2 regions of the Nocardioides sp. T5 genome follow, and region 2 is predicted to be linked to the other one. Evidence: riboswitches for the same ligand, from Rfam matches in the RefSeq annotation. Region 2 holds a riboswitch; the other holds the start of a gene.

Region 1 (15,581 bases), 420 kb from region 2:
CGTCGACGTCGTCGCGCTGGCCCAATCGGCAGAGCAACAGGCGATCCTCGACGGACTTGCGTCCGCCGCAGGTGGCCAGGTCATCCCAGCCGACCCCGGCGCGCTCGACGCAGTCTTCTCCGCGCAGGCCGACGCACTCGCCTCTCAGGTGCTGGTCAGCTTTGACCTGCCCCCTGGCGTCTCGGGTGAGCAGACCGTCGAGACCTCACTGGCGGCTGGCGGCGACACCTTCACCGACGCCGCCTTCGTCACCCTGACCGGATCGACGTCGGCTGCTGCGCCGCGGATCATCGAGCCGGAAGAGCCGCTGATCGATCGGACTGGCTTCATGCTGGGCGCGCTCGCGCTCGGACTCGGGCTCGCGGGCGTGCTGGCCTTCGCCCTGGGTGGCGGGTCGTCCACGTCGCTCAGCGACAAGCGGCTGAACGCATACTTCGAGCAGGGAGGCAACTCCGCACCGACCGCGGGCAGCCGCCGGAGCCGCGGGAAGGCGCAAGGCAGCCTCAAGGACGCGGCCGTCGGGCTTGCCGGGCAGGTCGTCAAGGGAGACTTCGAGGACCGGCTCTCCAAGCGATTGGCCGGCGCCGGATCGTCCCTCAAGGCGGCGGAGTGGCTCCTCCTACACGCAGCCATCGCCGTGGGGGCGGCCTTCGCAGGCCTTGTTCTCAAGGGCGGCATGCTGATGATCCTGGCGTTCGTGGGTGGCGTCGTGCTCCCGTGGTGGTGGCTAAAGCGCAAGCACTCCAAGCGGCTGGCTGCCTTCAACGCTCAGCTCGCCGAGACACTCACGCTCATGTCAGGCGGGCTCTCGGCAGGACTTTCCCTTCCTCAGGCTGTCGACACGGTCGTTCGCGAGGGGCACCAGCCGATGGCTGGCGAGCTGGGTCGTGCGCTGATTGAGCAGCGACTCGGCATCCCGATTGAGGAGACACTGGAAAATGTCGCCGCGCGCATGGAGTCCGAGGACTTCTCTTGGGTCGTCATGGCCATCCGCATCCAACGCGAGGTCGGCGGCAACCTGGCTGAGCTCCTCAACACCGTCTCCGAGACGCTCCGCGACCGCGAGTACCTGCGACGTCAGGTGAAGGTGCTGAGCGCAGAAGGTCGGTTCTCGGGGTACGTGCTGACCGCACTGCCGATCTGTCTCTTCATCTACATGCTGCTCTTCAAGCGAGACTTCGTTGAGCCGCTCTATACAACCGGCATGGGCTTCGTCCTGCTCGGCATCGCTGCCGCGATGCTGGTCGGTGGCGGGTTTGTGATGTCCCGACTCACCAAGATCAAGGTGTAACCACCATGTTGCTGATGCTAGGAGCAGTTCTGCTCTTCGGCGCACTCGTCCTTGCGCTGTCGATCATGGGCGTCCTTACCTCTGAACGGCGCGCGGTTGCGAGGTCCGTCGCGGCCGTCCAAGCCATCAACTCCGCACCAAGTGTCATCGCCGACGAGCTTGACCGTCCTTTCACCGAGCGTGTGATCGCCCCACTTGGTGGGCGGCTCGTGGGTGTTGGCAAGATGATCACCCGCGCCGACACGGCGACCAAGATTTCGCACCGACTGGACATCGCCGGCAACCCGTCGGCGTGGGACGTCAACCGCATCATCGGACTCAAAGTCCTGGGACTAGGAGGTGTGGGCGTCTTGGGGTTCCTCGTCACGCTGTCGCGTGGCTACCCGGTCAGCAAAGTCCTACTCATCACGGCCGGCTTTGCCGCTTTTGGGTACGTCCTGCCGAACGTCCTGCTGAAGAACGCCGGCGACAAGCGCGAGAGCCTCATGCGCAACTCGCTCCCCGACGCCATCGATCTCCTCACCATTTCTGTCGAGGCCGGACTCGGGTTCGACGCTGCTGTCGCGCGGGTGGCGAAGAACACCTCCGGGCCACTTGCCCAGGAGTTCTCCCGCCTTCTTCAAGAGATGCAGCTCGGCATTGGACGTCAGGAAGCGATGCGCGCCATGGGCGAGCGGACCAGCCTTCCCGACCTCAAGTCCTTCTGCCTCGCCATGGTGCAGGCCGACAGCCTCGGCATCCCGATCGCTCGCGTCCTCCGCATCCAGAGCCACGAGATGCGGACCAAACGGCGCCAGCGCGCCGAGGAGGCGGCACAGAAGGTGCCGGTCAAGATCCTTTTCCCTGTCATCTTCTTCATCTTGCCGACGATCTTCATCGTCGTAATCGGCCCGGTCTTCTTGTCGATGGGCGACCTGTTCGGCAGCGGATGATCCTCGACATGATCGGGTCGACCGAGCCAAGCCGACTCGCAGGACGAACATGGCGCATCACGACGGCGATCCGGGTCTTCGCCATCGCGTTGTGCCTGGGCCGAACGTTGTCCTCGCAAGGGGCCGCCGACATCGCCATCCCGATCGTCGCCCTCGCTCTGGTGGCGACCCTCGCCAGCCTCGTCGAAGCTCTCTGCGCCGACCGGATGCAGCGCGGGATCCCCATCGGCGAGGCACTCCTGGTCTCCGCTGTGGTCGCCCTGAACCCGTCACCGGACGACTCGATCCTGCTCTACCTCGCCGTGCCTCCGCTCGTCGCCGGGGTCCGACACGGTTGGTTGTCGGCCACCAACGCGTTCCTGATGTCGGCCGCTGCGCTGGTACTGATGGGAGGGCTCTCCACCACCCCACTCGACGTCGACCGCCTCCAGTCAGCAGCCTTCTGGCTCGTCATGGGGCTGGGCATCGGTGTGCTCGCCGGGGTCCAGACCCGCAACATCCGCGACCTCGAGCAGCACCAGGCCCCGTACGTCGCCACGCACCAGCTGATGAGCCAACTGCACGACCTCGCGAGTCGCGGCGAGGTCGGGCTCGACAGCATTAAGCTGTCCACCGAGCTCGCCGGCCGATTGCGGGAGGGGACGGGTGCAGCCGATGTCGCCGTGTACGGCCACGCGTGGGGCCAGCCTCTCGTCCAGCTCGCCGGGCACGGTGACACCACGTCGCTCGCCAGTCATGCCCTTGGAGCCAACCACGACCACAAGGCCGACGTGCTCGTCATCGGCCTGCGCGGTGCGGGTCACCAGCTCGGCAGCGTGGTGCTGCGCAATCCGGACGGCTGGAGCGGTCGATCGCGAGACGTCGCTCAAGAAGTGGCCGACGAGTTCGCCCTGCGGCTGGACACCGCAGTCCTGTTCGACGAGGTGCGTCGACTCGCGACATCCGAGGAGCGCAAGCGGATCGCGCGCGAGATGCACGACGGCGTCGCCCAGGAACTGGTGGCCCTAGGGTACATCGTCGATGAGATCGCATCCGTGTCGGATGAACCCGGGACAGTCGCGCTTGCGGACGAGCTCCGTCAGGAGATCAGCCGGGTCGTCGCCGAGATCCGGTACTCGATCCTCGACCTGCGTCACCACGTGACCGACCACCGGCTGTCGGGCGCGCTCGCTGACTACGTCCACCAGGTCACGCAGGACATGGACCTCCGGGTCAACCTCGTGCTCGACGAGTCGGGGCCGGCGCTTCCCCCGCGAACCGAGTCCGAGCTGCTCCGGGTCGCCCAAGAAGCCATTGGCAATGTCAGGAAGCACGCACGAGCGGACAATCTCTGGATCACGCTCGTTTCCGACGGCACCAAACTGCTGCTGGAGGTGGAGGACGACGGAATCGGCAACGCCAAACCGCGGAACCGGCACTGGGGGCTCCAAAGCATGCGGGAACGCGCAGCCGGTATCGAGGCATCTCTCGAAGTCGCTCCTCGCGAGGGTGGCGGCACCCTCGTGCGCCTGAGCTCCCCACCGTGCACACCATCGGCTGATGCCTACAAGGAGGACGTATGACCACCCGTGTCCTGCTCATCGACGACCACGAGCTGATCCGACAAGGGCTGGCGCGGGCCTTTGAGCGCGACAACGACATGACGGTTGTCGGACAGGCCGGATCGGTGGCCGAGGGAGTCTCCGCGTTCGGTGACCTCGACCCGGACGTCGTGGTCACCGACCTCGAGCTGCCCGACGGACACGGCCTTGATGTGGTCCGCCAAGTACGTGGGAGCAGTGACGCGGTCGGCCTGGTGGTGCTCACCATGCACGCCGGTGACGACCACATCTTCGCGGCGATGGAGGCTGGTGCGTCGGCTTTCGTGGGGAAGGACAGCAAGGCGATAGACGTCGTCAGCGCCGCGCGGCATGCGGCCGTGGCGCCGCGCACATTCCTCTGCGCTGGACTAAGCGCAGCGATGGTGCGGCGTGCGACCGCGCCCGCACCACCCAAACTCTCAGGACGTGAGGAGGAGGTCCTCAACCTACTCGCAGACGGGATCGGCACCGCAGAGATCGCCAGCAGGCTATACATGAGCGAGTCGACCGCCAAGACCCACATCACCCACATCTACCAGAAGCTCGGTGCAGCCAACCGCGCACAAGCGCTGGTGGCGGCCATGCGACTAGGCCTTCTCGACCACGCTGCGACGCAGCGTCCCTAGCTGTGATGCCCAGCCAGGTTGTCCCACCTGGTGATGGGTGTTGACTTGCCGATTGCTGAGTGGAGCCGGTGGTGGTTGTAGTGGTGGACCCATGCTGGCAGAGCGGCGAGGCGGGCTGATTCGGAGTTGTAGAATTCCTCGAAGGCCCAGCCCTCGACCATCGCGCGGTGGAAGCGTTCGATCTTCCCGTTGATCTGCGGCCGATAGGGACGCGTGCGTTTGGGCGTGATGCCTAGCTCGTCACACGTGTCGCGCCACAGGTGCGAGCGGTAGCAGCCGCCGTTGTCGGTCAGGACCCGCTGCACGGTCACGCCGCGTTCGGCGAGCCAGGCCACCGCGTTGCGCAGCACCGCGGTGGCGGTCTCCTTCGTCTCGTCGTCGTGGGCGTCGACGTAGGCCACGCGGGAGTGGTCATCGATTACGGTGGGCAGGTAGCAGGTCCCGAGCGGCTTGCCGTACTTGCTGCGCTGCAAGGGCGTGGCCCTGGCGTTGGCAGTGGCGATGCGGTTGCGCCGGTCCTGGTCGCTTCCGACGTAGCGCCAGACGCCGTCGTCGGGGACTCGGCCCAGCTCGTTGACGTCCATGTGGAGCAAGTCGCCCGGCTTCTCGTGTTCGTAGCGGCGGATCGGCTCGCCGGCGGCGCGGTCGATATAGGTCAGCCGGTTGAGCCGGCAGCGGACGAGGACCGCGGGCAGGGTCGAGGCGGGCATCTCTAGAGCCGGTCACCGATCTCGACCGGACCGAGGCGCTGCTTCCACCGCAGGTGCACGATCTTGCGCACCACCCGCACCGGGGTGCGGTTCGGGCTGGTGGTGCGTCGCCGAGGACCGGTCGAGCATCCCGGCCGGACCTTCGGCTTCGTAGCGATCAGCCCACTTCTTCGCGGTCTTCCACGACACATCGAAACGCTCGGCAGCGCGGCCCGGCGGCCAGTCCTCCTCAACGATGAGCCTGGCCATCTGAGCCGGGGCACGAGGGGTCAGCGCGGCATTGGCATGGGTAGCGTGGGACGTGAAGGCTTCCTTCGGTGGCGGAGCGGTTCCTCAACAGCTCCACTCCACACCCGGGGAGGCGTTCACCTACCTACAGATCAGATCGTGTCGTCGCACGATCTCGACCAACGTGCCTGGGCATCACACCTGATATGGAGTGACCTCCTGTCAAGAGGCAGGGTGAGGCGCCCGTCCCGGTGTTCGGGGCGGGCGCCTCGTGCTTCGTCGTCGTGGGTGCTGGCGAGCGTGTCGTTGGCGACGCGCGGTCAGACTGATATGCGCGGGTTGGGTACCGCAGGACGGTGCTTTCGGCAGGAGCGGGACCGCGTGTCTAGCAGCGAGCGTCACGGACGAGATGTCCGTTGCTCATAGTTGTTTCGCGGGTCGCTCCACGCGCTGCCACCAGCCCGGTGGACGACGGAGCAGATCGTGGTCGGCTACTCCTCGAGAACTGCCAGGGACCAGCACCAGCCGGCCAGCTCACGGGCGATCGCGACGTTGGCGATGGTGGGCTTCTTGCTGCGCTCGATGAACCTCACCCACCGCTGGTGCAGTCGGCGGTTGCCCTCGTCACCACGGGCCCGCGCGGCGGCAGGGGCCAGGTCCCACCGATCGCGCATGGTCTTCCCGACCCGGTAACGGGAGCGGTGGTGCCACGCGGCCTCGACCAGGAGCCGCCGCACATGGGTGTTGCCGGTCTTGGTGATCGACCCCTGCACCCGCGAGGACCCGGAGGAGTACTCGCTGGGCACCAGGCCCACGAAGGAGCCGATGGTGTTGCCGGTGAACCGGTGCCAGTCGCCGATCTCGACCGCCAGGGCGAACCCGGTCAGGGTGCTCACCCCGCGCAGGCACCCCAGCCGCCGCACCAGTGGCGTGAACTCGGAGTCGGCGGCCATCTCACCGATCGCGTCATCGAGCCGGTCGCGACGCGCTTTGGTGACCAGCACCGTGTCGTAGTCGGAGTCGAACGCCAACCGGGTCGCTCGACCGCTCAGCTGCGGCAGCGCCTCGTGACGCAGCCACGCATCGTGCTTCCCGGTCCACGCGTCACCGTCGTAGTAGACGATCCCGTGGCGCAGCAGCAGCTTCGACAACCGGTGCCGAGCCCGCATCAGATCGCCTCGACAGTCCTCCCGCGCGCGGACCAGGTCACGGGCGGCCTCCTGGTCCGCTGAAGGGATCGCGACCGCGGTGACCTCGTCGAGTCGCAGCAGCCGGGCCAGGTGAACCGCGTCCTTGGCGTCGGTCTTCACCCGATCCCCCGAGGGCTTCTGCAACTTCGACGGTGCCGCGACCACACACCGGACCCCCGCAGCAGCCAGGTGACGATGCAGCCCGAACCCGGTCGGCCCGGCCTCATAGGTCACCGCGACCGGACCCGCCAGGCCTTCGATCCAGGACCGGACGTGCTCATACGACGGGGTCAGCTTCGTCTGGACCAGCTCGCCCGTGACGCCGTCGATCGCCGCTGCCGCGACAGATCGTGCGTGCACGTCGAGCCCAACGCTCGTACGCTCAGTGAACACCGGGGCCTCCCACAACTGTTGGATAGGCCGAGCAGGCAGCCCCTACTCGGTAACCCACGACCATTTGTGAGTGAGGCCCCGGCCCGCAACCCCTTCACCGCGAACGGGTCACTCATACCGTCTAGTTGGCAGGGTGGGCCATGTGAAGGCTCGCCAGGATGACCCTGGAATAGTCACAAGGGGCTACTCAACAGCAGCCGATCACCCGATTCGGCGGGAGGCAGACCTTGGCAGAGTCCTCTTCGACGGGTCCTCGCGGACTCGGACCGAGGCTCATCATCCAGACACAAGGGGAAACCATCATGCTCGAGAAGTTCATCACCTTCATGCTCGTCGGCCGCAAGGACGACAAGGGCGCCACGGCCACCGAGTACGGGCTGCTGGTCGGCCTCATCGCCCTCATCATCGTTGCCGGCGTCGGGTTCTTCGGCAACAGCCTCGACAGCTTCTTCAACAGCCTCGGCGGCACCGTCAACGGTTGGAAGAAGTAAAACGCCTGACCGACGTGGCCGGCTGCTCCGCCCGGAGTGGCCGGCCTGTCGCATTGCCCGAGAGGAGAGCGGCGTGAGTGACAGCGACCTGACTCGCGCGCGCGACGAGCGCGGCGCGACCGCCACGGAGTACGGCTTGCTAGTCGGCTTCATCGCAATTGCCATTGTGGCCGGAGTCGGTTTCTTCGGTGAATCGCTCGACGCGTACTTCACTGGTCTCAGCGCGTGGCTTGACGACGTCATCTGATCGTCTTCGATCAGCGACTCCGCGGTAATGACCCGCCCAGGCAAGCGGATGAGCCCCGGGTATCACCAGGGGCTCATCCGCGTCGGGCTGCCGGATAGACCTCCCACCGTGCCCGACCGGGTCGAGGGCACCGTGCAGCTGCGTACCCGAGAACCATCACGTCGAGGGCGACCGGATGCCGGTCGCCCTCGGAGCATTCTCCGGGTACACCGACTCAGAGGGCCACGTCACGTAACCGGCCCTGCCAGGCCCGCGTGAGCGAAGTGACCGTTAAACCAGCTCGTCGTTGGGCACCTTGGGCCGAGCTGCCGCGCGAGGCGACGGCGTACACCTCCACCAGTCCGCGCTCCCCCAGCCGCTCAGCAATGATTCGACACGCCAGCCAGGCTTCCTCGTAGCGGGCCTGGAGGTCTCGCGCATGGGTATCGAAGTCCGCCGCCGTTGGCAGTGCCTCCGGAACACCTTCCCGCCTGACCGCCTCGATGGCCCGACCCAGGGTCACGCGGTCCGGCAGTTGCGTGTCGCGGAGCGCAACGTAGTCGGCAAACCCCTCCATCAACCACGGCTCGACCGGCCTGCGGACCGCATTCGTCGCGACGTGGACCAGTTCGTGGCTCATCACCACCTGCGCACCTGCGCGGCGCAGCCTTTCAGTGACGTCCGGGTTCACAAACACGTGAACCGGTCCTTCGGTGTCAGATGCACGCCCGACGGGGGCAGTCACGGCGGCGATGCCGGCATACGTCCCGGGGTCGGCGCCGAGCGTCTCGTCGAGGCTCGTCGCGCTGGCAGGAACCTCGACCACGACGGGCGAGCTCCAGTCCGGAAGGACTCGTCGTACGACCTCGATCCCCCGCACCGCTCGTGCTGCCACATCTTCTGCAACGCTTGAGGGTCCGTCAGCCATCACCAGGACGTCGTTCGCCCGCGCCACTGACATCCGCCCGCGCAGCCACAGCGGTAACCGACCGCCGTCTGCAGTGGGCGCCTCGAACCCCGCGATGCCGAGCCCCTCGCCGTGCGGAGCAAAGCGCACCGCCACGTCGCTGCGAGCCGGCTCTTCGTCGAAGCCGCCAAGCTGCCACGTGAGCTCTGCTGTGCCGGTCCACGAGCCGTCCGCCGAAACGGTCCCCACCTGGTCGACGTAGCGCGCGGAGACGGCCGTGAGGTCCAGCGAGCGGACGTTCGTTGCGATGCCCGCCAGCAGGCTCTCTGCTGAGGGGACGTCAGGGGGCACCAGCTGCTCCAGCTCCGTTCGGTCGCGGCTGTCGATGGCGTCGACGAACGCCGCCAGGGCGGCCGCGGCCTCCGCCGGGCTCGCACGATGCGCCTCGGCGGGACGCGGCGGCGCAACCTCCTGACGTCCGTCCCGCGTGAGGACGACGACCACCAGGACGACAGCGAGGAACAGCGAAAGGCCGGCCGCCCACAGGAGTGGACGACCGGCCTTCGAGGTCTGCGTGTCAGCCAGGACGGACCGCGCCGACGTAGGGCATCGAGTAGAGGCCCGAGACGGCAACACCGGTGCCGGGGTTGGCGGCGTGCACGATCATGCCGTTGCCGATGTACATGCCGACGTGGCTGATCGGGCTGTAGTAGAAGACCAGGTCACCGGGCTGCAGATCGCTCGCCGCGATCCGCGGGCCGGAGCTGAACTGGGCGCTGGAGGAGTGCGGGAGCGACACACCGGCCTGCGCCCAGGCACGCATGGTGAGGCCGCTGCAGTCGAACGCGTTCTCGCCCATGGCACCGTAGACGTAGGCGTCGCCGACCTGTGCCATGGCGTACTGCACGGCAGCAGCGGCGCGACCAGACGCCGGCACGGAGACGGAGCTGGGCGCGCGGGTCGTGGTGCCGCGCGAGGCGAGCACGCGGTCGCGCTCCTCGGCCTCGAGGTCGGCGAGCAGCTCCTTGGCCTCGGCCAGCTTGTCGTCGACGGTGTCCTTCTCGGCGCTCAGCTGGTCGGTGAGCTCCGCGATCTCCTTGGTGCGGGCACCAGTGGCCTCACGGCGGATCTCGAGGGCTGCGAGCTCGGTGTCGTAGTCGGACAGCAGCGAGGCCTGGAGGTCGTTGAAGGACGACATCGTCGAGAGCGAGTCGAGGAACGCTCCCGGGTCGTCGGAGACGACGATCTGACCGACGGTCGAGATGCCCTCCCCCTCGAGCTGTCGGACGACCGCGTCGGAGACCTGGTCGCGGACGGCGTCGAGACGCTCGTCCTGGCGTTCCTGATCGGCCTTCAAGCCGTTGAGGTCGCTCCGCAGGTCGGCGAGGTCGAGCTTGGCGTCGTGGAGGCGCTCCTGCGCCGCCTCGGCCTCGTGGTAGAGGCGGTCGACGCGGACCTTGACGTCCTTGATGTCGGGGTCGGCCTGCGCGGGGGTGGCGGGCACGAATGAGATGGCAGCGATCGCGGAGAGACCAAGAACGGTCGCGCCAACTCGCTTGCGGGTGTGAGCCACGAGCGGGGGAACTCCTCGGGGTGTCGTACGCCTACCAGGTGAGCTGACGGGTTCGGCACGACTTGGCCTACCTCTGCTCCTCGCGCCGCTCGCGCAGCGCACCTCACAGAGGATTCACCCCAGGGGGAAGTGTGGTTCCCCGGCTCGTCGACCACGGGTGATGCGGGGGGCGTGGTCCACGACTCGGCGCGACGCCCGCGCGGGCCGGGTGACCCACTGCCACGGACGTCAGCCCACACCCTAAACCGCCCACGGAGCGGTCGCCAATCTTCGGGCCAACTTGTGGGAAGTCGTGTCGGACCCCGGCTCAGGCTGACTCGATGACCGGGCCGCTGACTGGCTCAACGAGCCTCAGCGGTGGCACGAGGCCGCCCGAGGCCAGCACGTCGAGCGCGGCCATCTCGTCGTCGTCGATGGTCAGCTCGGGCGGTGGGCCGAGGAGCACCGTCACCACGCAGTCGTGGCAGTGCAGCCCGCGCACCACGCAGGTGTCGCAGTCGATCCGTGTCGTCATGTTCCGAACGGTGACAGGAGCCACCGACAGCGCCTCCGCGGCGTGTCGCGGACCGGCGTGTCGGGCTAGGAGCCGATCACGCCGAGCAGCGCCGACGTCGGCACCGACCGCGCACCCGCTCGGACGATGTCGCGTGCCACCGCCTGGTCGTCACTGACAACCACGACCACTCGCCCGCGGGGCTCCGCCGCCACGAGCTGGCGGATCACGTCGTCGGCGATGACGCCCTCCGGGCTGAACACCACCCGGACGCCACGCGGTGCCGGCATCGCCGTACGCACCGTGGACTCCGCCGCGTCGAACACGACGGTCGTCTCCGCCCCGGTCCGCGCGACCAGCGGTCCCAGCGCCGCGACCAGTCTGCTGCGCTGGGCCTCGAGGCTCGCGGTCGGCCACCGCTGCTTCGTGACGTTGTAGCCGTCGATGACGAGCCGCGCTCGCGGCAGCGAGAGGGTCTGCTCCAGCGTTGCCGAGGTCGCCGGCGCGCTCGACGCGGGCGCGGACTCGATGCCCGCCAAAGCCGACTCCACGGCGTCGCCCGGCGAACCACTCACCGCGGGGAGGGCGAGCTCGCGCCGGAGCCCGGTCGCGGCGTCGATGACCGCGTCGAGCAGGAGCCGGGCCCGGATGCTGGCGGTGTCGCGGTCGGACCGCGCGTCCCGGCGGCTTGCCGCGAGGCCGGACTCGGCCTCCTCCAGCTGCGCGCGCAGGCGTCGTACGTCTGCCTCCGCCGTGCGCGTCGCCGTCTCAGCCGCCGCGACGGCCTCGTCCCGGGCGGCGTACGCGGCGACCCGCGCCTCCTCGGCCGCTCGGAGCACACCGCGGGCCTCCCCCAGCCTCTGGCGCAGCACCTTGTGGTCGGCCTTGGCGCGCTCGCGCTCGGCGCGGTGCTCGGCGCGTACGGCGGTGAGCTCGGCCTGCAGCGCAGCCACCTGGGCGGACAGGCGGGCATGTTCTGCGTGCGCCTGCTCGTCGCGCGACTCGTCGACCTCGAGGGACTCAGCGACCTCCGTGACGACCGCCTCCCAGCCTTCCTCCCTGGCCAGCCACGCGCGCGCAGCCGCGTCGACCGGATCATCCAAAGACGCCTGCACCGCCGCGACCTGCACCGCCGCGTGCTCCCGGAAGGTGTCGTCATCGAGCGCAGCCCAGATCACCCTGCCACCGAGCCTCGCACGACGGGCGGGCGCGAAGCCTGCGACCTTGCGCAACGCGGGAGGAACGGGGCTGACCGACGGCAGGACCGCCGAGACCAGGGCGACCACCCGCAGGCGCAGCCGCTCCGGCACAGCCGCAGGGTCGGTCACGGTCGTTCCGTCACCCGGCGGCCGGGTCGGCCGACGTGTCGGCCGCGGCGCGGTCAACCAGCTCGATGGCGTCGTTGCGGCCGCACCAGCGGCAGGACACCGACTCGACCGCTTCCGAGAGCACGGTTTCCTCCTCGACCTGGTGGTCGCCGGCGAGGTCGAAGTGCCAGTAGTCCGTCGTACGGCGGGTGCGCGTCACGTCGAAGCGGGTGAGGTTGCCGCAGCCGGCACAGCGCCACCGCTCGCCGTCGCCGGGAACGCGGAGGTCGCTGATCTGCTCGGGCACGGGGTCTCCTCGTCGTCGATCGCCTCTGGAGTCGGGCGCGGTCAGCGTAGTCCGCGCGCCGTGCGCCGCGATGTCGGATCCCACGTCTAGCGTCGTCGGACATGAGCACCACCGCCCATCGTCCGTCGAGGGAGAAGTCCCGCTGGGAGGCCCAGCGCAGCTTCGACGAGCTGGGGCGGCCGCTACGAGACCTCACCTTCTGCGTGGTGGACCTCGAGACCACGGGCGGCTCCGCCGCGGCCGGGTCGATGATCACGGAGATCGGGGCGGTGAAGGTCAGGGGCGGCGAGGTGCTCGGCGAGTTCCAGACGCTCGTCAACCCCAACACCGAGATCCCGGCGTTCATCGCGGTGCTCACCGGGATCAGCAACTCGATGGTCCACGACGCCCCGCCGATCGAGTCGGCACTGCCGGCCTTCTTGGACTTCGCAGAGGGGTGCGTCCTCGTCGCGCACAACGCGCCGTTCGACGTCGGTTTCCTCCAGCACTTCGCGCGCCAACAGGGCCGACCCTGGCCGAGGTTCGAGGTGCTCGACACGGCGAAGCTCGCACGGCGGGTGATCACCCGGGACGACGCCCCCAACTGCAAGCTGTCGTCGCTGGCGAAGGTCTTCAACTCCACCACGACGCCCAACCACCGTGCGCTCTCAGACGCCCGCGCCACCGTCGACGTCCTGCACGGGCTGATGGAGCGGCTCGGCGGTCTCGGCGTCCACACCCTCGAGGAGCTCCAGACGTTCTCCGCTCGGGTCAGCACTGCACAGCGCCGCAAGCGCCACCTCGCCGAGGGGCTCCCCCACTCCCCTGGCGTCTACCTCTTCCGCGACGACCGCTCGCGTGTCCTCTACGTCGGGACGTCCAAGGACCTCCGCACCCGGGTCCGCACCTACTTCACGTCGTCGGAGACCCGCACCCGCATGGGCGAGATGGTCGGCCTGGCCGAGTCCGTCACCGGAATCGAGTGCGCGACGCCGCTCGAGGCGGAGGTCCGGGAGCTGCGGCTGATCGCCGAGCACAAGCCGAAGTACAACCGGCGGTCCCGGTTCCCCGAGAAGGTGCACTTCCTCAAGCTCACCCGCGAGGCCTGGCCCCGGCTGTCCCTGGTGCGCAAGGTGCTCGACGACGACGCCGACTACCTCGGGCCGTTCTCCTCCAAGAAGACGGCCGAGAAGTGCCTCGCGGCCCTCCACGAGACCTTTCCCGTCCGGCAGTGCAGCGGGCGCCTGCCACTGACCCCTTCTCGATCGGCCTGCGTGCTGGCCGAGATGGGTCGGTGCCTGTCCCCCTGCGACGGCTCGACCGACGCATCGACCTACGCCGCGATCGTGCGCCAGCTGCGTGACACGCTTCTGCGCAGCCCGCAGGAGGTCGTCGAGGCGATCAACGAGCGCATGACCGCACTCGCCGACCGCGAGCGCTTCGAGGAGGCGGGCGTCCATCGCGATCGGCTCGCGACCTTCGTCCGCGCCGCCGCCCGCACCCAGCGGCTGTCGGCGTTGGCCCGCTGCCCGGAGATCGTCGCCGCGCGACGGGAGGACAACGGCCGCTGGTCCGTGCACGTCGTACGCCACGGCCGACTCGCCGCAGCCGGAATCATCCCGCCCGGCGCCGACGCCCACCAGTACGTCCGCGAGCTCAGCGCCAGCGCTGAGACCGTCAGCGACGCTCCCGGCCCCGTGCCGGCCGCGACGGCCGAGGAGTCGGAGAAGATCCTGCGCTGGCTGGAGTCGCCCGGGGTGCGGCTGGTCGACGTCGACGGCGAGTGGGTCTGCCCTCTCGGTGGAGCAGCCCGCCACCTCGCGGTCTACGACGCGGCCAACCAGTCGCGGCTGTCGCTGGTGCCGTTCGACGAGCAGCGCCTGCCGTCGCCGGTCCACCGACCGGTGCGATAGCCGTGGTTCGAGGAGGGCGCTCTGCGCCCGTCGCGAGACCTCAGTCGAGCCCGATGCTGAAGGCAGACTCCAGGTCGTGCTTCGAGTACGTCCGGAACGCGATGTGCGTCTCCGTCTCGGTCACACCCTCGACCTTGTTCAGCCTGTCGGCGACGACAGCGGCGACGTCCTCGTGCTCGCGCACACGCACGAGCGCGATCAGGTCGATCTGTCCGGTCACTGAGTAGACCTCGCTCACGCCGTCCAGTGAGGCGATTGCCTCGGCCACCTCGGGGATGCGCGCGACGTCGGCCTTCACGAAGACGATGGCGGTGATCATGGACTCACCGTAGCGCCACTGCACCGGCACCCGAATGGACGGACCCGTTAGTCATTTGTGACTAGTGAGCATCCATTCCGAACCCCGGAGCGCGAGGCCCACCTAGCGTGACGGCGTCTGAGCCACGCCACGAGGGGACTTCCGGGGATGTCACGAACGCTTGTCCGATCATTCGCGCGCGCCGCAGCCGTCGCCGGATTGTGCCTGGGGGGCTTGGCGGCACCGGGGCAGCTCGCACACGCCGCACCGCCGGCGCCGACCGGCCCGACGGCCGACGGGACGCCCATCCCCACCTTGTCATGGGATTCACACCCGGGCGCGACCAAGTACCGCGTGCAGGGCTCCGAGACCTCGTCCTTCTCGTCACTTCTCTTCAACCAGGAGACGACCGCCACCTCGTACACGCCGACCCGAGTGCTTCGTGCCGGCACCCTCTACTGGCAGGTCCAGGCCATCGACGGCTCAGGCGCCAGCGGCTGGACGGGCTCGTCCGTTGTTATCGGCGACCTCGCCAAGCCGGCCAACGTGACCGTGTCCCCACAGGTCGCGCTCCCGCCCGTCTCTCCCCCGATCGTCTCCTGGGACGCCGTCCCGGGTGCGATCTCCTACGACGTCGAGATGGACAACGAAGGGGACAGCGTCGGCGGCACGGTGAAGGACGTGAAGACCACCACCTACGTCTGGCCTGACCCTCAGGGCGTCGGTGAGCGTGAGGGCTCCGAGGACTTTCACGTGCGCGTGCGGGCGAAGTTCGACAACGGCCTGCAGAGCGAGTGGACCGACTACAAGAAGTACGACGTCGCCCAACTGGACCCGGTCACCTCGGCCACCTGCGACGCCAAGCTCGTGTGCGCCCCCGAGGACGAGACAAGCGTACGACCGCGGGTCGAGGTGCAGGACGTCGTCTTCGACTGGGACCCGGTCAAGGGCGCCAAGGAGTACGAGATCTGGGTCGCGCTCGACCCCGACTTCAACACTCAGATTGAGAAGCGCAAGGTCCTCTCGACCCGGTACTCCCCCACGACGACCTACGACAACAACACGTACTACTGGAAGGTGCGAGCTTACAACGCCGCGGGCGAGCCGACGCCGTGGCCAGCCACTCCCAACGTGTTC
Region 2 (15,581 bases):
CGTACGAGATCCCCTTCGGCAACCTGGGCATCGTCACCCTGGCCCTCGGACTCGTCGGTGGCGCCTACATGGCCGAGACGATCAGGGCCGGGATCCAGGCGGTGCCCAAGGGGCAGATGGAGGCGGCGCGCTCGCTGGGCATGTCCCACAGCAGGGCGATGATCAGCGTGGTCGTCCCCCAGGCGTTCCGGATCATCCTGCCGCCGCTGACCAACGAGCTGATCCTGCTCACCAAGGACTCCTCGCTGGTCTACATCCTGGGTCTGTCGCTGAGCCAGTACGAGCTCACCAAGTTCGGCCGCGAGGGCATGAACACCTCGTCCAACCTGACCCCGATCATCGTGATCGGCCTGTGCTACCTGCTGATCACGGTGCCGTTGTCGATCGTCGTACGCCGTATGGAGAGCCGCGCCGAGAGGGCCCGCTGATGACCGCCGAGCAGACCACCACCAGCACCGAGCGCAGCGACGCCGCGATCGACGTCCAGCAGCTGCACAAGTACTTCGGCGACAACGAGGTGCTCAAGGGGATCGACTTCCACGTGAGCCACGGGCAGGTGGTCTGCGTCATCGGCCCCTCCGGCTCGGGCAAGTCGACGCTGCTGCGTTGCGTCAATCTGCTGGAGATCCCCACCAAGGGCAGGATCTTCGTCGAGGGCGTGGAGATCACGGACCCCGACGCCGACGTCGACAAGCTGCGCGCCCGGATCGGCATCGTCTTCCAGCAGTTCAACCTCTTCCCGCACATGACCGTGCTGCGCAACCTCACCATCGCGCAGCAGAAGGTCGCCGGGCGCCACAAGGACGAGTCGGTCGAGATCGCGCGTGCCAACCTCGAGAAGGTCGGGCTCGCCGAGAAGGAGGGCGCCTACCCCGCCCACCTGTCGGGCGGCCAGATGCAGCGCGTCGCGATCGCCCGGGCGCTGTCGATGCAGCCCGACATGATGCTGTTCGACGAGCCGACCTCAGCGCTCGACCCCGAGCTGGTCGGCGACGTCCTGGCCGTGATGAAGGACCTGGCGACCGAGGGGATGACGATGATGGTCGTCACCCACGAGATGGGCTTCGCCCGCGAGGTCGGCGACAAGCTCGTCTTCATGGACGGCGGCGTGATCGTCGAGGAGGGCGACCCGGCTGAGGTGCTCGCCAACCCGCAGCACGAGCGGACGCAGTCGTTCCTCTCGAAGGTGCTCTAGCGCGGGCGCTGCGCCCGGCGGGTCAGCCCCGCTTGCACTGGCTGGGCGGGGTGACGGCGGGGTCGAAGACGTGGCGGGGCGGCGTGATGCTCGAGCCGTCCGGCGACTCCTTCATCGTCATCGCCCACCAGCCCGCCTTGCGGGTCTCGATGGCGGCGAGCTGCTCCTCGGGGAGCGCGTTCCACATGTTGAGGACGTCGACGCCGACCTCGATCAGGTGACCGTGCGGGGTGACGACCGCCCTGGCCTCGATGTCGTCGAGCGCTGCAGGCACGGTCGGGAAGAGCCCCCGCGGCATGCCGGTCAGCACGGCCTTGGCGGGCACGCCGACGGCGACGCCGTCCCCCGCGAGCCGGACCGCCCGTGCCGCGGTGACCGGCCAGGTCGGGTCCAGGTCGGTCGGCAGCGCCCAGCTGCGGGACTGGTCCTCGGTGATGTCGGCCCAGCAGTCGGCGGCGTTCGGTCCCCACACCTCGCTGTTGAAGTAGGTGCGTCCGGCGACGACGAGGTAGTCGACCTGCTGCACGTTGCCGTCGATCGCGGAGTCCATCGACAGCTCGCTGTAGCCCGTGGAGGGGCTGTACCGGCCGTCGAGGTCGAAGATGCGCCTGCCGCCGTTGTCCGGGTTCTTGGTGAGGAGCTGGCCGTGCCACTCCACGATGCCCATCTTGGCGACCTGGCTGTCGATCGCCTCGAGCTGCTCGCCCTCGAGCAGGAAGTCGTCGCCCTTGGTCGCGGCGGCCTCCCCCGAGCCCCCGCACGCACTGAGGGTCAGCGCCAGACCGGCAGTGAGCGCGGCGGCCCACGATGCGCTTCGACGACGTGCCACTGGGGTTTCCCCGATCAGGTCGTGACGAGCTCCGTGCTCGATCTCGCTCGGAGCCTAGGACCGGCTCCGGGGCCTGTCAGGGGAATCACGGATCTCGTCGGGGCGGCCGGCGCCGGTGCGTCAGCCGGACATCCAACCGCGGGCCGCGCCCACGACCGCGTCGGTGAGGTCGTCGACCAGCGCCGACCCCAGCCGCCAGTGCTGCCAGAACAGCGGCACCTCGGGCCGCCGGCCCGGCACGAGCTCGACGAGCTCGCCGCGGTCGAGCTCGTCGACGACGTCGGACTCGGGCAGCAGGCCCCACCCCATGCCGACCCGGATCGCCCGGTCGAACTCGCGCACCGACGGCACGTACGTCACCGGGGGCGCGAGGTGGCGGCGCGTCACCCGGCGGATGAAGTCGTGCTGGAGCGAGTCGCTGCGGTCGAAGGCCACGATGGGCGCCTCCCCCAGAGCACCGGACCCGACACCGTCGGCGAAGTGAGTGCCGTGGAAGTCGCGGGTCGCGACCGCGGCGTAGCGCAGCCGGCCCAGGCGCACCACGCGGCACCCCGGCACCGGCTTGGGCTCGCCCGTGATCGCCGCCACCACCTCACCGCGCCGCAGGCGCTCCGCGGTGCGGGTGTGGTCCTCGCGCACCACCTCGAACACCACGCGGTGCCGCGACTGCACCTCGGCGAGCGCGTCGACGAACCAGCCGTAGAGCGCGTCGGCGTTGACCGCGATCGGGAGCGAGGCGTACGTCGTGCCGCCGGCGTCGGCCTCCTCGACGAGCTCGGCGACGGCCTCCCGCTCCAGGAGCTCGGTCTGGGTGGCGAGCCGCACCAGCACCAGGCCGGCCTCGGTGGGCTCCAGCGGCTTGACCCGGTGCAGCAAGACGCGGCCGATCCGCGTCTCGAGCGCCTTGATGCGCTGGCTCACGGCGGACGGGGTGACATGGAGCTCGCGGGCGGCCGCCTCGAACGTGCCGAGGCGGACCGCGACGGCCAGTGTGCGCAGGGCCACAGGGTCCAGCTGGGTGATGTCTTTCATAATGAGACATTCTAATGATTCCTCAGAATCGTTCGCTGGATTGAACACACTCAGCGACCTAGCGTGGTCCTCATGTTCCAGGTTGCTCTCACCGGTCTGCTCACCGGACTCGCCCTCATCGTCGCCGTCGGCGCGCAGAACGCCTTCCTCCTCCGGCAGGGGATCCGCGGCGAGCACGTCCTGCCGATCGTGCTGACCTGCCTGGTTTCGGACGTCGTCGCGATCACGGCGGGCGTGGCCGGCCTCGGGGTCGTGCTCGAGCGGTGGCCCGCCGTCCTGCCGGTGGCCCAGGTGCTCGGTGGGCTCTACCTCATCGCCTTCGGCGTGCACGCCGCGATGCGGGCATGGCGCCCGACGGCGCTGGAGGCGGGCGAGGCGACGGCCCTCACCCCCGGCCGGGCGGTGCTGCTGACGCTGGCCCTGACCTGGCTCAACCCGCACTTCTACCTCGACGCCGTCCTCATGCTGGGCACCGTGGCCAACAGCTTCGCGGCCGACCGCTGGTGGTTCCTCGCCGGCACCCTCGTCGCCAGCGTGCTGTGGTTCTTCGGGCTCGGCTACGGCGCCCGGCTGCTGCGCGGCCTGTTCGCCCGCCCCAAGGCGTGGCGCGTGCTCGACTCCGCGATCGCCGTGGTGATGGGCGCCCTCGGCGTGGGGCTGCTCGTCCACTGAGCCCGCGCGGTCACTCCCCCGTCAGGGCCAGGCCCTGCTCGGCCAGCCCCTCGCGCAGCCGGCTGATCGCCATCGGTCCGACGCCGTGCATCGCGGCCAGGTCCGCTGCGGAGTAGGACGCCACCTGCTCGAGCGTCGTCACCTCCACCGCACGCAGGGCCCGTGTCGCGGGCGCACCAATGGTCCTCGGCAACGGCGTGCCCGCCTGCCGGGGCTCGCGCACCCGGGGCTCCGGCAGTCCGGCGTCGACCACCGCCTGCCCGCGTGGCGAGAGCAGGTAGCCGATGGCGAGCGACTCGGTGAGCCCGAGCTCCTTGAGCTTGCGCACGTCCTTCTTGAAGTCCGCCGTCTCGCGCCCCACCTGGGCGGCGAGCTCGGGCGCGCGGACGGTCGGGTTGAGGTCGATCAGGTCGAGCGTCTCCCGCGTCCATGCGCCGTACGACGAGGCCGCGTCGAGGCGGTCGAGCCGGGCGTTGATCGCCGCGATCTCGGCAGCGTCCGGCACGGCGGCCCGCAGCGCCTCGCGCGGGTCGGGACCGGCGTACGCCAGGCCGATCCGCCAGGCGGGGTCCTCCGGGCGGGCTGCCAGGGCCTCCCGGAGCGCCGCGAGCGAAGGCGCACCGGCCCGGCGTGCGTCCTCGGCGCGCAGGCTCGACACGCCGACCTGCTCGAGGCTGGTCACCTCGATCACCCCGACGCCCGTGCGCATCCGGGTGCCGACGACGACGCGGGGCTTGGCCCACCGGCGGAACGCGAGGTCGACCACCCCGGCCTTGATCGCGGCCAGCTCGGCCGGTCGGATCATCATGGCGCCCAGCCTGTCAGTCCACCCGCAGGATGTCTCCCGGCTGGCACTCCAGCGCCCGGCAGATGCCGGTGAGCGTGCTGAACCGCACCGCCTTCGCGCGACCGTTCTTCAGCACGCTGAGGTTGACGACGGTGACGCCCACCCGGTCGGCGAGCTCGGTCAGCGTCATCCCCCGGTCGGCCAGCACCGCGTCGAGGTGGACCGTGACGCCGTGCGCCTCGTCGGCCTCGGCCTCGGGCTGCGTGCGCCGCGCCATCAGATGGTGGCCTCCACGTCGCGGCGCATGCCGACGGCCTCTCCCATCACGCGCGCCAGCGCCAGCAGGGAGATGCCGAGGAGCACCGGGAGCCACGGCACCGTCGCGGTGAGGATCAGGGTGCTGTCGGTCATCCGGTTGAGCAGCGCTGCGTTGACCCACCCCGACAGCACGAAGTCGAGCGCGGCCCACATGAGGAGGATCCGCCCGAGGGTCCTCAGCTGTCCGGGCACCCGGTCGGCGAAGACCCCCTCGCGCCGGGCCCGTCGCAGGAAGAGCCACAGCATCACGAAGAACACCATCGGACCGCCGACCCAGACCACGAGGCCGGCGCCGCCCAGGGCTCGGGTGGCGCCGTCGGGGTCGGGGTCGCAGACCTGCACCTCGTCGACGCGCCAGGTGATGCCGTCGCGGAGGTCGGCCGGCCCGGTCGTGTCACCCGCTCCCCTGCGGAAGGCCGGCTGGTCGCCCGAACCGGTGGCGCAGACCTCGGCGTTCACCCCCGGGATCGAGCCGGTACCGAAGATCGTGCCGGCCACCGTGGCAACTGCCAGGATCGCCATCACGGTGACCACCAGGCCGACCAGCACCTCGAGGATCCTGAGCGGGTCGTTGCTGCGCGTGCCGTCCATGACGGTCCCCCTGGCTTATCGATGGTCGATGTTGTCGACAAACGATAGGGCAACGTTTTTCGATATGTCAATGGCCGCTGGGCCGCGCTCGAGCGGTGCGTGAGACACGTTCCCGGGCTGCGAAACGTGCCTCATCCACCGCTCGTACGACGACACGCCGGCAAGACGCCGCGAGCGGTGGCCCACCGACATTTCCGGCGTACGGAATGTGGGTGGGCCACCGCTCGGCGGCGGGTGATCGGCGCCGGGCGTCAGAGGTTGCCGCGGGCGTCCTGCTCGCGCTCGATGGCCTCGAAGAGCGCCTTGAAGTTGCCCTTGCCGAAGCCGAGCGAGCCGTGTCGCTCGATCAGCTCGAAGAACACCGTGGGCCGGTCACCGAGCGGCTTGGTGAAGATCTGGAGGAGGTAGCCGTCCTCGTCGCGGTCGACGAGGATGCCGCGCTTCTTCAGCTCCTCGATCGGCACCCGCACCTCCCCGATGCGGGCGCGCAGCTCGGGGTCCTCGTAGTAGGAGTCGGGGGTGTTGAGGAACTCCACACCGTTGGCGCGCAGGGCGTCGACGGTGGCGAGGATGTCGCCGGTCGCCAGCGCGAGGTGCTGCGCGCCGGGGCCGTTGTAGAACTCGAGGTACTCGTCGATCTGCGACTTCTTCTTCGCGATGGCGGGCTCGTTGAGCGGGAACTTGACGCGGTGGTTGCCGTTGGCGACGACCTTCGACATGAGCGCGGAGTAGTCGGTGGCGATGTCGTCACCGATGAACTCGGCCATGTTCACGAAGCCCATCACCTTGTTGTAGAAGGTGACCCACTCGTCCATCCGGCCGAGCTCGACGTTGCCGACGATGTGGTCGAGGGCCTGGAAGAGCCGCTTCGGCTGGTCGGCCTTCTTGTCCCAGCGCGGCTCGACGGCCACGTAGCCGGGGAGATAGGGGCCGGCGTACGTCTCTCCGTCGACGGTGCGCTGCACGAGCGTGTGGCGGGTCTCGCCGTAGGTCGCGATGGCGGCGATGCGGACCTTGCCGTGGTCGTCGGCCACGGTCTCCGGCTCGACGAGGACCGTCGCGCCGGCCTTGCGGGCCTGGGCGATGCACTGGTCGACGTCGGGCACCTCGAGGGCGATGTCGACGACGCCGTCGCCGTGCTTGGCGTGGTGGGCGATCAGGTCGCTGTCGGGCGCGACGGCGCCGCTCAGCACGAACTTGATGGAGCCCGACTTGAGCACGTACGACTTGTGGTCGCGGTTGCCGTTCTCCGGGCCGGAGTAGGCGATGAGGTCCATCCCCCAGGCCGAGGCGTAGTAGTGGGCGGCCTGCGTGGCGTTGCCGACCACGAAGCAGATCGCGTCCCACCCGGTCACCGGGAACGGGTCGGCGTCGGCGTCGTACTCCACGAGGCCGACGAGCTGGCGCAGCTGCTCGAGGGAGAGGTCGGCCTTCATCTCGTCCACGGTCAGGGCGCCACCGGTCGAGGCGATGTCAGTCGTCATGGGCCGAACCCTGCCCAGTCGCGGCAAGATGTGCAACAGTACGTCGAAACGTCGGACAATCTGCACAGTCGAGGAGCGCCGATGGACGAGATCGACGGCAAGGTGATCGACCTGTTCGCCAGCGAGCCCCGCCTGGGCGTGCTGGAGGCGAGCCGGCGGCTCGGCATCGCCCGGGGCACCGTGCAGGCGCGCCTGGACAAGCTCGTCGCGGCGGGCGTGATCACCGGGTGGGGGCCCGACCTCTCCCCCGAGGCGATCGGCTACCCCGTCACCGCTTTCCTCACCCTCGAGATCCGCCAGGGCTCGGCCGACCGGGGCGGCCACGACGCGGTCGCCGCCCACCTCGCCGGCATCCCGGAGGTGCTCGAGGCCTTCACGATCACCGGCGCCGGCGACATGTGGGCCCGCGTCGTCGCGCGCTCCAACGCCGACCTGCAGCGGGTGATCGACCTGGTGCTCACCGAGCCGGGGATCGACCGGTCGACGACCGTGATCGCGCTCGCGACCCAGATCCCCTACCGGGTCGTGCCGCTCGCCCGCGCTGCCCTCACCTGAGCCGCTGCCCTCATCTGAACCGCTGCCCTCACTTCAGCCGCTGGGCGACCTCGGCCGCAGCAGCGATCACCTGCGGCGCGACGACGTCCTCGTCGATGGCGCCGTCGAGGGTCACGATGCCGACACTGGCGCGGAGGCCGTCGACCCCGCGCACCGGGGCGGCCAGACCGCGGGCGCCGGTCTGGAGCTCGCCGCTCGTGACGGCGTACGCCGCCTCGTCCACGTCGACCAGCCCGATGGCCTTGCCCGCCGCGCCCTGGGTCAACGGGTGCCGGGCACCGACCCGGTAGGAGACGTGGAAGTCGGTCCAGGACGGCTCGACGACCGCCAGCGCGAGCGCCTCCTCGCCGTCGGCCACCGTGAGGTGGGCGGTCGAGCCGAGCGACTCCGCGAGCCTCCGCAGCACCGGCATGGCGAGATCACGCAGCAGCGGCTGCACCCCGCTGGCCAGGTGCAGCACGCCGAGACCGACGAAGAGCCGTGAGCGCGCGTCGCGGCGGACCAGCCCGTGCTGCTCCAGGGTGCTGACCAGCCGGTAGACGACCGTGCGGTTGACCTGGAGCCGGTGCGAGAGCTCGGTGACCGTCAGCCCCTCGGGGCTCTCCGCCAGCACGCGGAGCACCCGCAGACCGCGGTCCAGCGTCTGGGAGGTCTCGGAGGGCACGCCCTCAATATGGCAGGAAAGTCAGGAGGTCTTGCGCACGGCCCACTCGCGGATCCGGTTGATCCGCTCGTGCAGCTGCTCGGCGTTGGCCACCGCGGCCGGCGGGCCGCCGCACTCCTTGCGGAGCGCGTTGTGGGTGATGCCGTGCGCCTGCCCCGTGCGGTGGTGCCAGGCGGCGACGAGTCCGTTGAGCTCGCGCCGGAGCACTCCCAGCTGCTGGTGGGTGCTGAGCTCCTGCACCGAGTCCACGACCCGGTCGCCCACGCCGTCGGCCTTCTGCTTGCGAGCGCGCTCGCTCTGGCGCGAGTGCAGCAGCTCGCGCACCTGGTCGGGCTCGAGGAGGCCGGGGATGCCGAGGAAGTCCATCTCCTCCTCGGAGCCGGACACGACCTCGCCGGAGTGGCCGAACTGCGCGCCCTCGTAGAGCACGTGGTCGAAGGACGCGGTGGAGCCCAGCGCCTCCCACGACATCTCGAGCTCGTCGGAGGCGCCCTCCTCGGAGTTGGCTGCGGCGAGGAGGTCGTCCTCGGCCGCGAAGATGTCGTCCTCGTCCTGCACGCGGCGCCCGAGCACGTGGTCGCGCTGGGCCTCCATGTCGGAGGCGAACTCCAGCAGGTGCGGGACCGAGGGCAGGAACACCGACGCCGTCTCGCCGCGGGACCGCGCGCGGACGAAGCGGCCGACCGCCTGGGCGAAGAAGAGCGGCGTCGAGACGGTGGTCGCCCACACGCCGACGGCCAGGCGCGGCACGTCGACGCCCTCGGAGACCATCCGGACGGCGACCATCCACCGGTCCTCGGAGGCGGTGAACTTCTCGATCTTCTTCGAGGAGCCCTTCTCGTCCGACAGCACGACGGTCGGCGACTCGCCGGTGATCTTCTTCAGCAGCGCGGCGTAGGCACGCGCGGTCTCCTGGTCGCCGGCGATCACCAGCCCGCCGGCGTCGGGCACGTGGCGACGTACCTCCGACAGGCGCTTGTCGGCCGCCTCGAGGACCGCGGGGATCCACGACCCGCGGGGGTCGAGGGCCGTACGCAGCGCCTGGGCGTGCATGTCCTTGGTGAGCGGCTCCCCCAGCCGGGCGACGACCTCGTCGCCGGCGCGGGTGCGCCACTGCATCTCCCCGGAGTAGGCCATGAACAGCACCGGGCGCACGACGTGGTCGGAGAGGGCGTGGGCATAGCCGTAGGTGAAGTCGGCCGCCGAGGTGGGGATGCCGTCCTCGCCCGGGGCGTAGCTGACGAACGGGATGGGGTTGATGTCGGAGCGGAACGGCGTACCGGTCAGGGCGAGCCGCCGGGTGGCCGGGTCGAACGCCTCGCGCACGCCCTCGCCCCACGACAGCGCGTCTCCGGCGTGGTGGATCTCGTCGAGGATCACCAGCGTCTTGAAGCGCTCCGTGCGGATGCGCATGGCGAGCGGGTTGACCGCGACACCGGCGTAGGTGACGGCGATGCCGACGTAGTCGTCGGAGGTGCGGCCCTTGCCCGCCGAGTAGGTGGGGTCGATCGGGATGCCCGCCCGCGCCGCGGCCTCGGCCCACTGGGTCTTGAGGTGCTCGGTGGGCGCGACGACGGTGATCCGGTCGACGACGCGGCGGCTGAGCAGGTCGGCCGCGACCGTCAGCGCGAACGTCGTCTTGCCGGCGCCCGGGGTCGCGACCGCGAGGAAGTCCTGCGGCTGCGCGGCGCGGTACTTGTCCACCGCCGCCTGCTGCCAGGCACGGAGGGAGGGCGCGGTGCCCCAGGCGGCCCGGTCGGGCCACGCGGGGGGCAGCGGCGCGTCAGGCCGCGCCGTCACGCCTCGGGACCCGAGCCGTCCGAGCCGGACCCGCCGCCGGGCTTGTCGCCCGACTTCATCGAGTCCCAGATCTCCTTGCACTCGGGGCAGACCGGGTACTTCTCCGGGGCCCGTGACGGCACCCAGACCTTGCCGCACAGCGCGATGACGGGCGTGCCCATGACCATCGCCTCGGTGAGCTTGTCCTTGGGCACGAAGTGCGAGAACCGCTCGTGGTCTCCCTCGTCCGTCGGGACGGTCTGACGCTCTTCGATCGTCTGGGTGCCCGGGGAGAATCCGATGGTGCTCATGATGGGCAAGCCTAACGCGGAGATCAGTTCATGTCGGGATCGACGGGGCGGTTCACGTGCCAGGCGAGCATGCCGGGCTGGCGCCGCATCACGTCGCGCCACAGCTCGCCCGGGTCGTCGCGGAAGGCGTCGGCGGCCTCGCTCGTGACGACGTACCAGCTGCCCTCCTCGACCTCGCCGTCGAGCTGACCAGCACCCCAGCCGGCGTAGCCCGCGAACACCCGCATCGCGCTGAGCGTGCCGTCGACGAGCTCGGTCGGGGTGTCGAGGTCGACCATGCCCAGCAACCCGGCGACCGGACGCCACCCCACGGGCGGGTCCTGCGGGTCACGCAGGGCCCCGACGGCCAGGGCGCCGTCGGTGCCGACCGGTCCCCCGCGGAACAGCACCTCCGGCTCGGCCACCACGTCGCGCCACGGCTCGAGGACGTCGGCGACCATGATCTGCGAGGGGCGGTTGAGGACCACGCCCAGCGCACCCTCCTCCGTGACGTCGAGCAGCAGCACGACCGTGTCGGCGAAGTTGGGGTCCTGCAGTGCCGGCGTCGCCACCAGCAACATCCCCGAAGCGAGCTGCATGCCTCCACTATGGCCGACCTCGGGTCACGGCACACCACCCCGGCGACGCCCCCTCGACCGCGCCGGGGTCACCTAGGCTGCGGGCCATGGAGAACCGCGGCCGGCAGCGCTACTCCGACGCGACCAAGCGGGCGCTGGTCGAGGTGGCCGAACAGCTCTTCACCGAGCACGGGTACGCCGCCACCTCGCTCGACGCGATCGCGGCCGGCGCCGACGTCACCAAGGGCGCGCTCTACCACCACTTCAGCGGCAAGCAGGCGATCTTCGAGGCCGCCTTCGAGCGCGTGGAGTCACGGGCCACGTCCGGCATCGCGCAGGCGACCGAGGGTCACCGCGACCCGTGGGACAAGGCGCGGGCCGGGTTGCGCGCCTTCCTCGCCGCAGTCCAGGAGCCGGGCTACCGCCAGGTCGTGGTGTCCGACGGACCCTCGGTGCTCGGTCACGAGCGCTACCGCGAGCAGGAGGAGCGCTCGACGTACGCGATCGTGGACGAGATCGTGCGGTCCGTGCTGACCGCCGACGGCGGCGCCCTCGACGACGCCCGGCTCGACGACGCGATGCTCGACACCTTCACCCGCATCTTCTTCGGGGCGATGTCGGCAGCGGGCGGCTCGGTCGCCGTCAGCGACGACCCCGCGGCGGCAGCCCAGCGGGTCGAGACGGCGGTCGGCATCATCCTGGCAGGCCTCCAGCGCCTGCTCGAGGAGGACGCCGGAGCGCTACGGGCGAGCCCGTTCGACGCCGGGACTACTTCGCGAAGGTGACGTTGCCGTTGACGGCCGGGACGAGCTCGACCCACACGTGCCCCGCGGGCACGGTGAGCTCGCCTCGCTTGGTCGAGAGCTCGATCGGACCCTTGAGGCCGTCCTTGCTCCACGTGCCCTTCACGACCCGACCGCCGTGGAAGAGCAGCGCCGAGCCCTTGCCCTCGAACTTGGTCTCGGGCACCGGGTAGCCCGCCGGGTCGCGGTAGCCCGCGTCACCGACGCGCACCCGCAGCACGAGCACGGAGTCGGCGGGGAACTGGTCGCCCTCGGCGGCGTAGGAGTCGGTGTTGACGTAGCCGCCCTTCTGGAACTGCCAGCTCGTGGAGTGCGCGCCGAAGTCCGCGGTGAGCGTGCTGGCCTTCGCACCCTTCGGCAGGTCGGCCTCGTCCCCCCACGGCAGGTAGGGGGGCGGCTCCTCCTCGGCCTTGAGGCGCTTGGCGATGTCGCCGAGGCGGGCGAAGAGGTTGTAGGGGGCCGAGCGCGTGGTCTCGCGGTAGACACCGGCGTCGCCCTCGGTGATCCAGGGGATGCCGGCACCGTTGACGCGCTGGATCGTGACCGGGGCCGCGCCACTGGTCACGACGGTCGCACCCTCGGGCACGATCCCGATGTCGCTGGCGCGCATCGAGCGGACCGGGCCGATGCTGGCGGGAACCTTCGAGTAGTAGAACGCGGCGAGACGCGTGTAGCCGCCCTCGACGAGCTCCTCGACGACGAGGTCGGCCGAGCCGAGACCCACCTGAGGGGCGCTGGAGGAGGTGTTGTCGACCTTGGTCACCACGACGGGGTGCCGGGGGGCGTCAGCCTTGCGCTCGAGCCCGGTCAGGGGCCAGTACGTCGGCTCCGGCGGCTCCTCGGTCGTCTCGGAGGCGGTCGGCTCGGAGGACGCCGAGGCGCTCGGCGCCGGGTCGTCGTCGCCACCGCTGCAGCCGGCGAGCAGCAGCGTGGCCGCCGCCAGGGTGGCGACGATCGCGCGGGACGAGGGGTGGCGACGGTGACGCACGGGGGACTCCGATCGAGCGGGGGTGTCGAGCCAAGGAAAGTCTGGGGGCGGGGGGGGGGGGGGGGGGGGGGGGGGGGGCCCCCCGCGCCTTCCCGATCGGGGAAGGCGCGCCACAGGGTAGATCAGCAGGAACGACCTACCAATCCTGCACTGTCACCCGCATCCGGGCGCCGTTCAGGCGCGGCGGAGGGTCCCGCCGAACCACGCGGAGGTCCACGGAGCGGCGACGTGCACGCGCGAGCCCGGCCGCGGGGAGTGCACCATCAGCGCGTGCCCGCGCGACCAGCGCACCAGCGCAGGAAGATCGCGGCGTGGTAGACGCCGCCGCTGCCGTAGAAGAACATCAGGTCGCCGGGACGCATGTCCTTCTTCGCGATGCGACGAGCAGCACCGGCCTGGGCGCTCGAGGTCCGCGGCACGGCGATGCCCGCTCGGCTGTAGGCGTAGCGGATCAGGCCGGAGCAGTCGAAGCTCGACGGACCGGCGGCGCCGTACGCGTAGGCGTCGCCGCGCTGGGCCATCGCGATGTTGCGCGCAGTGAGCACCCGGTTGGCAACCCGACGCTTGGCGCTGACCCGCGCCGTCTTCTTCGTCGTGGTGGTCGTGGCGGAGGTGTTGTCGGAAGTGCTGCCGCTGGGTGCAGCGTTGGCAGGCAGGGCGCTCATCGTCGATGCGGTGAGGCCGAGCCCGGCGAGGGCGAGCGCGAGGGCTCGTACCTTGTGAGGGGTCGCAGGCATGGTTCGTCCTTTCCCACGCCTGTGAGGTGAGCTGTCGGGCTAGGGCTGGAAAGTGCCCTGCCACCGCGCTCCCGTCGTGCTGCTGAGAGCTTGGGCGGCTTCGCCCCGAGCCGGTCGATGACCGGCAGTGGAACCTGTGGGTCCCCCACTCCTGCCCCGGTGTGTCTCGGGGGTCGTCCCGGCCGGGCAGGACTCGGCGTAGTCCGGGACGGTTGGGTCTCTCGACCGCCATCCAAGGTGACAGACGACCGATGGAGACGCAAAACGGCCACGGCCCCCGAGCGGGGACCGTGGCCGGGATCACGCCCGGGAGGGCTCAGCCCAGCTTGCGCCCACCGTCGACGTACAGCGTCTGACCAGTGATGAACGACGCCTCGTCGCTGCACAGGAACGCCGCGGCCGCAGCGATGTCCTCGGGCTGGCCGACGCGCCGTACGGGCGTCGCCTCGGCGTTGAGCCGCTGCAGCTCCTCGGGCTCCATCTTGAGGCGGCGCGCGGTGGCGTCGGTCATCTCGGTGGCGATGAAGCCAGGAGCGATCGCGTTGGCGGTGACGCCGAACGGGCCGAGCTCGATGCCGAGGGTGCGGGTGAGGCCCTGGATGCCCATCTTGGCCGCGGAGTAGTTGGCCTGGCCGCGGTTGCCCAGCGCGGAGACGCTGGAGAGGTTGAGGATCTTGCCGTACTTCTGCTCCACGAAGCGGGACTGGGCCGCCTTGGTCATGTTGAAGACGCCCTTGAGGTGGACGTTCATCACCAGGTCCCAGTCCTCCTCGGTCATCTTGAAGAGCAGGTTGTCGCGGGTGATGCCGGCGTTGTTGACGAGCACGTGGATGCCGCCGAGCTCGTCGACCACCCGCTGCACGGCGGCCTCGGCCGCGGCGGCGTCGACGACGTCACAGCCGATGCCGACGGCGCGGGCGCCCTCGGCCAGCTCGAGCCGGCCGGCAGCCTCCTGCGCGGCGGCCTCGTCGAGGTCGAGGACGGCGATCGAGGCACCCTCGCTCGCGAGGCGCTGCGCGATGCCGAAGCCGATGCCTCGCGCTGCTCCGGTGATGACGGCGACGCGACGGTCGAATCGACCCATCTCGTTTACTCCTCAGGTTCGGTGGCTGCTTGTCGTCCGGAGCGTAGTGGGCGCACGTAGCGAGAACTCGTGAAGGTTGGGTGCAGGCGATGCGCCATCCGGGTCCACCTCGCTACGGTGGACGGATGGGACGGGGGGGCTTTCGTGGCGCCGTCGCCGTGGCAGCGGCGATGGCCGTCGCCACCGCGCTCGTCGCTGCCGCCTACGACCTGCCGGTGCGCGACCCGGACGGGGTGTCGATCCCCACCTGGGTGCGGCTGCCGGCGATCGTGCTGCTCGCGGTCGCGCTCGACGTGGTCCCGCGCTGGGTGGCCGCGATCCGGCGCGACGCGGTCGGCGCCTGGCCGGCCTTGCGCGCGGTCGTCCGCGAGCGCTGGAACCGCGACCAGGTGCAGTTCACCGTCGTCGGGCTCGCCGCCTGGTACGTCGCCTACGTCGCGTTCCGCAACCTCAAGGGATACCTGCCGTTCGTCACCGACCGGCTGTGGGACACCGAGCTCGCGCGCGCCGACCGTCTCCTCTGGCTCGGTCACGACCCGGCCGACGTCCTGCACCAGGTGCTCGGCACCGGCTGGGCGGCGTGGCTGATGTCGGGGGTGTACGTCCTGTGGATCGGCCTCGTTCCGGCGATGCTGGCGATCGCGCTCGTGTGGACGCGTCGCTCCCGCACCGGCGAGCTCTACGTCACCGCGGTCTCCTTCAACTGGCTGATCGGTGTCGGCGTCTACTACCTCGTCCCGTCGCTCGGCCCGATCTACTCGGCGCCGCAGGGCTTCGCGGACCTGCCCGACACCTTCAACACCGGGGTCCAGGAGCTGCTGCTCGACGACCGCGTGGCCGTCCTCGCGGGCCCCTGGGACACCCGTGCGGTCCAGACCATCGCCGCCTTCGCCTCGCTGCACGTCGCCATCACGGTGACCACGTGCCTGGTCGCCGAGCTCATCCGGCTCCCTCGGTGGGTACGGCTGTCCGGCTGGGTCTTCGCCGGGCTCACCTGCCTGTCGACGGTCTACCTCGGGTGGCACTTCTTCGTGGACGTGCTCGGCGGGGTCGTGATCGGCACGCTGGCGCTCGTGCTCGCCGCCTGGACCACGGGCCACCCGCTCCGGCGCCGGGACCGGACGTGGACGCTGCGCGGGGCCCGGGCGCGCGAGGAGGAGCAGGTCGGCTCCTGACCGGCTGCGCCCGCCGCTCG

The links. A riboswitch is a leader RNA that binds a small molecule or an ion and turns the genes downstream of it on or off. The one in region 2 is predicted to bind cyclic di-AMP.
Region 1: linked by a shared signal. The riboswitch ahead of ACNKF0_RS14370 (NlpC/P60 family protein) and the one ahead of ACNKF0_RS16440 (C40 family peptidase) in region 2 are both predicted to bind cyclic di-AMP.

The regions. Positions count from the first base shown of each region.
Region 1 is NZ_CP182415.1:2,932,236-2,947,816, forward strand. Features, by position in the region: gene ACNKF0_RS14325 (type II secretion system F family protein) at 1-1,291, shown strand, start outside; gene ACNKF0_RS14330 (type II secretion system F family protein) at 1,297-2,223, shown strand; gene ACNKF0_RS14335 (sensor histidine kinase) at 2,220-3,785, shown strand; gene ACNKF0_RS14340 (response regulator transcription factor) at 3,782-4,429, shown strand; partial or broken gene ACNKF0_RS14345 (IS481 family transposase) at 4,426-5,388, opposite strand; gene ACNKF0_RS14350 (IS110 family transposase) at 5,859-6,917, opposite strand; gene ACNKF0_RS14355 (Flp family type IVb pilin) at 7,253-7,441, shown strand; gene ACNKF0_RS14360 (Flp family type IVb pilin) at 7,515-7,688, shown strand; gene ACNKF0_RS14365 (hypothetical protein) at 7,903-9,078, opposite strand; gene ACNKF0_RS14370 (NlpC/P60 family protein) at 9,152-10,078, opposite strand; cyclic di-AMP (ydaO/yuaA leader) riboswitch at 10,174-10,336, opposite strand; gene ACNKF0_RS14375 (hypothetical protein) at 10,455-10,661, opposite strand; gene ACNKF0_RS14380 (NYN domain-containing protein) at 10,727-11,968, opposite strand; gene ACNKF0_RS14385 (hypothetical protein) at 11,979-12,254, opposite strand; gene ACNKF0_RS14390 (DEDD exonuclease domain-containing protein) at 12,356-14,146, shown strand; gene ACNKF0_RS14395 (Lrp/AsnC family transcriptional regulator) at 14,187-14,465, opposite strand; gene ACNKF0_RS14400 (Ig-like domain repeat protein) at 14,799-15,581, shown strand, end outside.
Region 2 is NZ_CP182415.1:3,356,529-3,372,109, forward strand. Features, by position in the region: gene ACNKF0_RS16360 (amino acid ABC transporter permease) at 1-428, shown strand, start outside; gene ACNKF0_RS16365 (amino acid ABC transporter ATP-binding protein) at 428-1,195, shown strand; gene ACNKF0_RS16370 (hypothetical protein) at 1,218-2,024, opposite strand; gene ACNKF0_RS16375 (LysR family transcriptional regulator ArgP) at 2,145-3,056, opposite strand; gene ACNKF0_RS16380 (LysE/ArgO family amino acid transporter) at 3,129-3,728, shown strand; gene ACNKF0_RS16385 (hypothetical protein) at 3,739-4,536, opposite strand; gene ACNKF0_RS16390 (helix-turn-helix domain-containing protein) at 4,550-4,792, opposite strand; gene ACNKF0_RS16395 (DUF2975 domain-containing protein) at 4,792-5,424, opposite strand; gene hppD (4-hydroxyphenylpyruvate dioxygenase) at 5,676-6,908, opposite strand; gene ACNKF0_RS16405 (Lrp/AsnC family transcriptional regulator) at 6,990-7,463, shown strand; gene ACNKF0_RS16410 (IclR family transcriptional regulator) at 7,492-8,127, opposite strand; gene ACNKF0_RS16415 (DEAD/DEAH box helicase) at 8,149-9,927, opposite strand; gene ACNKF0_RS16420 (DUF3039 domain-containing protein) at 9,924-10,217, opposite strand; gene ACNKF0_RS16425 (YqgE/AlgH family protein) at 10,241-10,795, opposite strand; gene ACNKF0_RS16430 (TetR/AcrR family transcriptional regulator) at 10,882-11,559, shown strand; gene ACNKF0_RS16435 (DUF3048 domain-containing protein) at 11,543-12,565, opposite strand; gene ACNKF0_RS16440 (C40 family peptidase) at 12,829-13,302, opposite strand; cyclic di-AMP (ydaO/yuaA leader) riboswitch at 13,306-13,511, opposite strand; gene ACNKF0_RS16445 (SDR family NAD(P)-dependent oxidoreductase) at 13,619-14,386, opposite strand; gene ACNKF0_RS16450 (phosphatase PAP2 family protein) at 14,512-15,561, shown strand.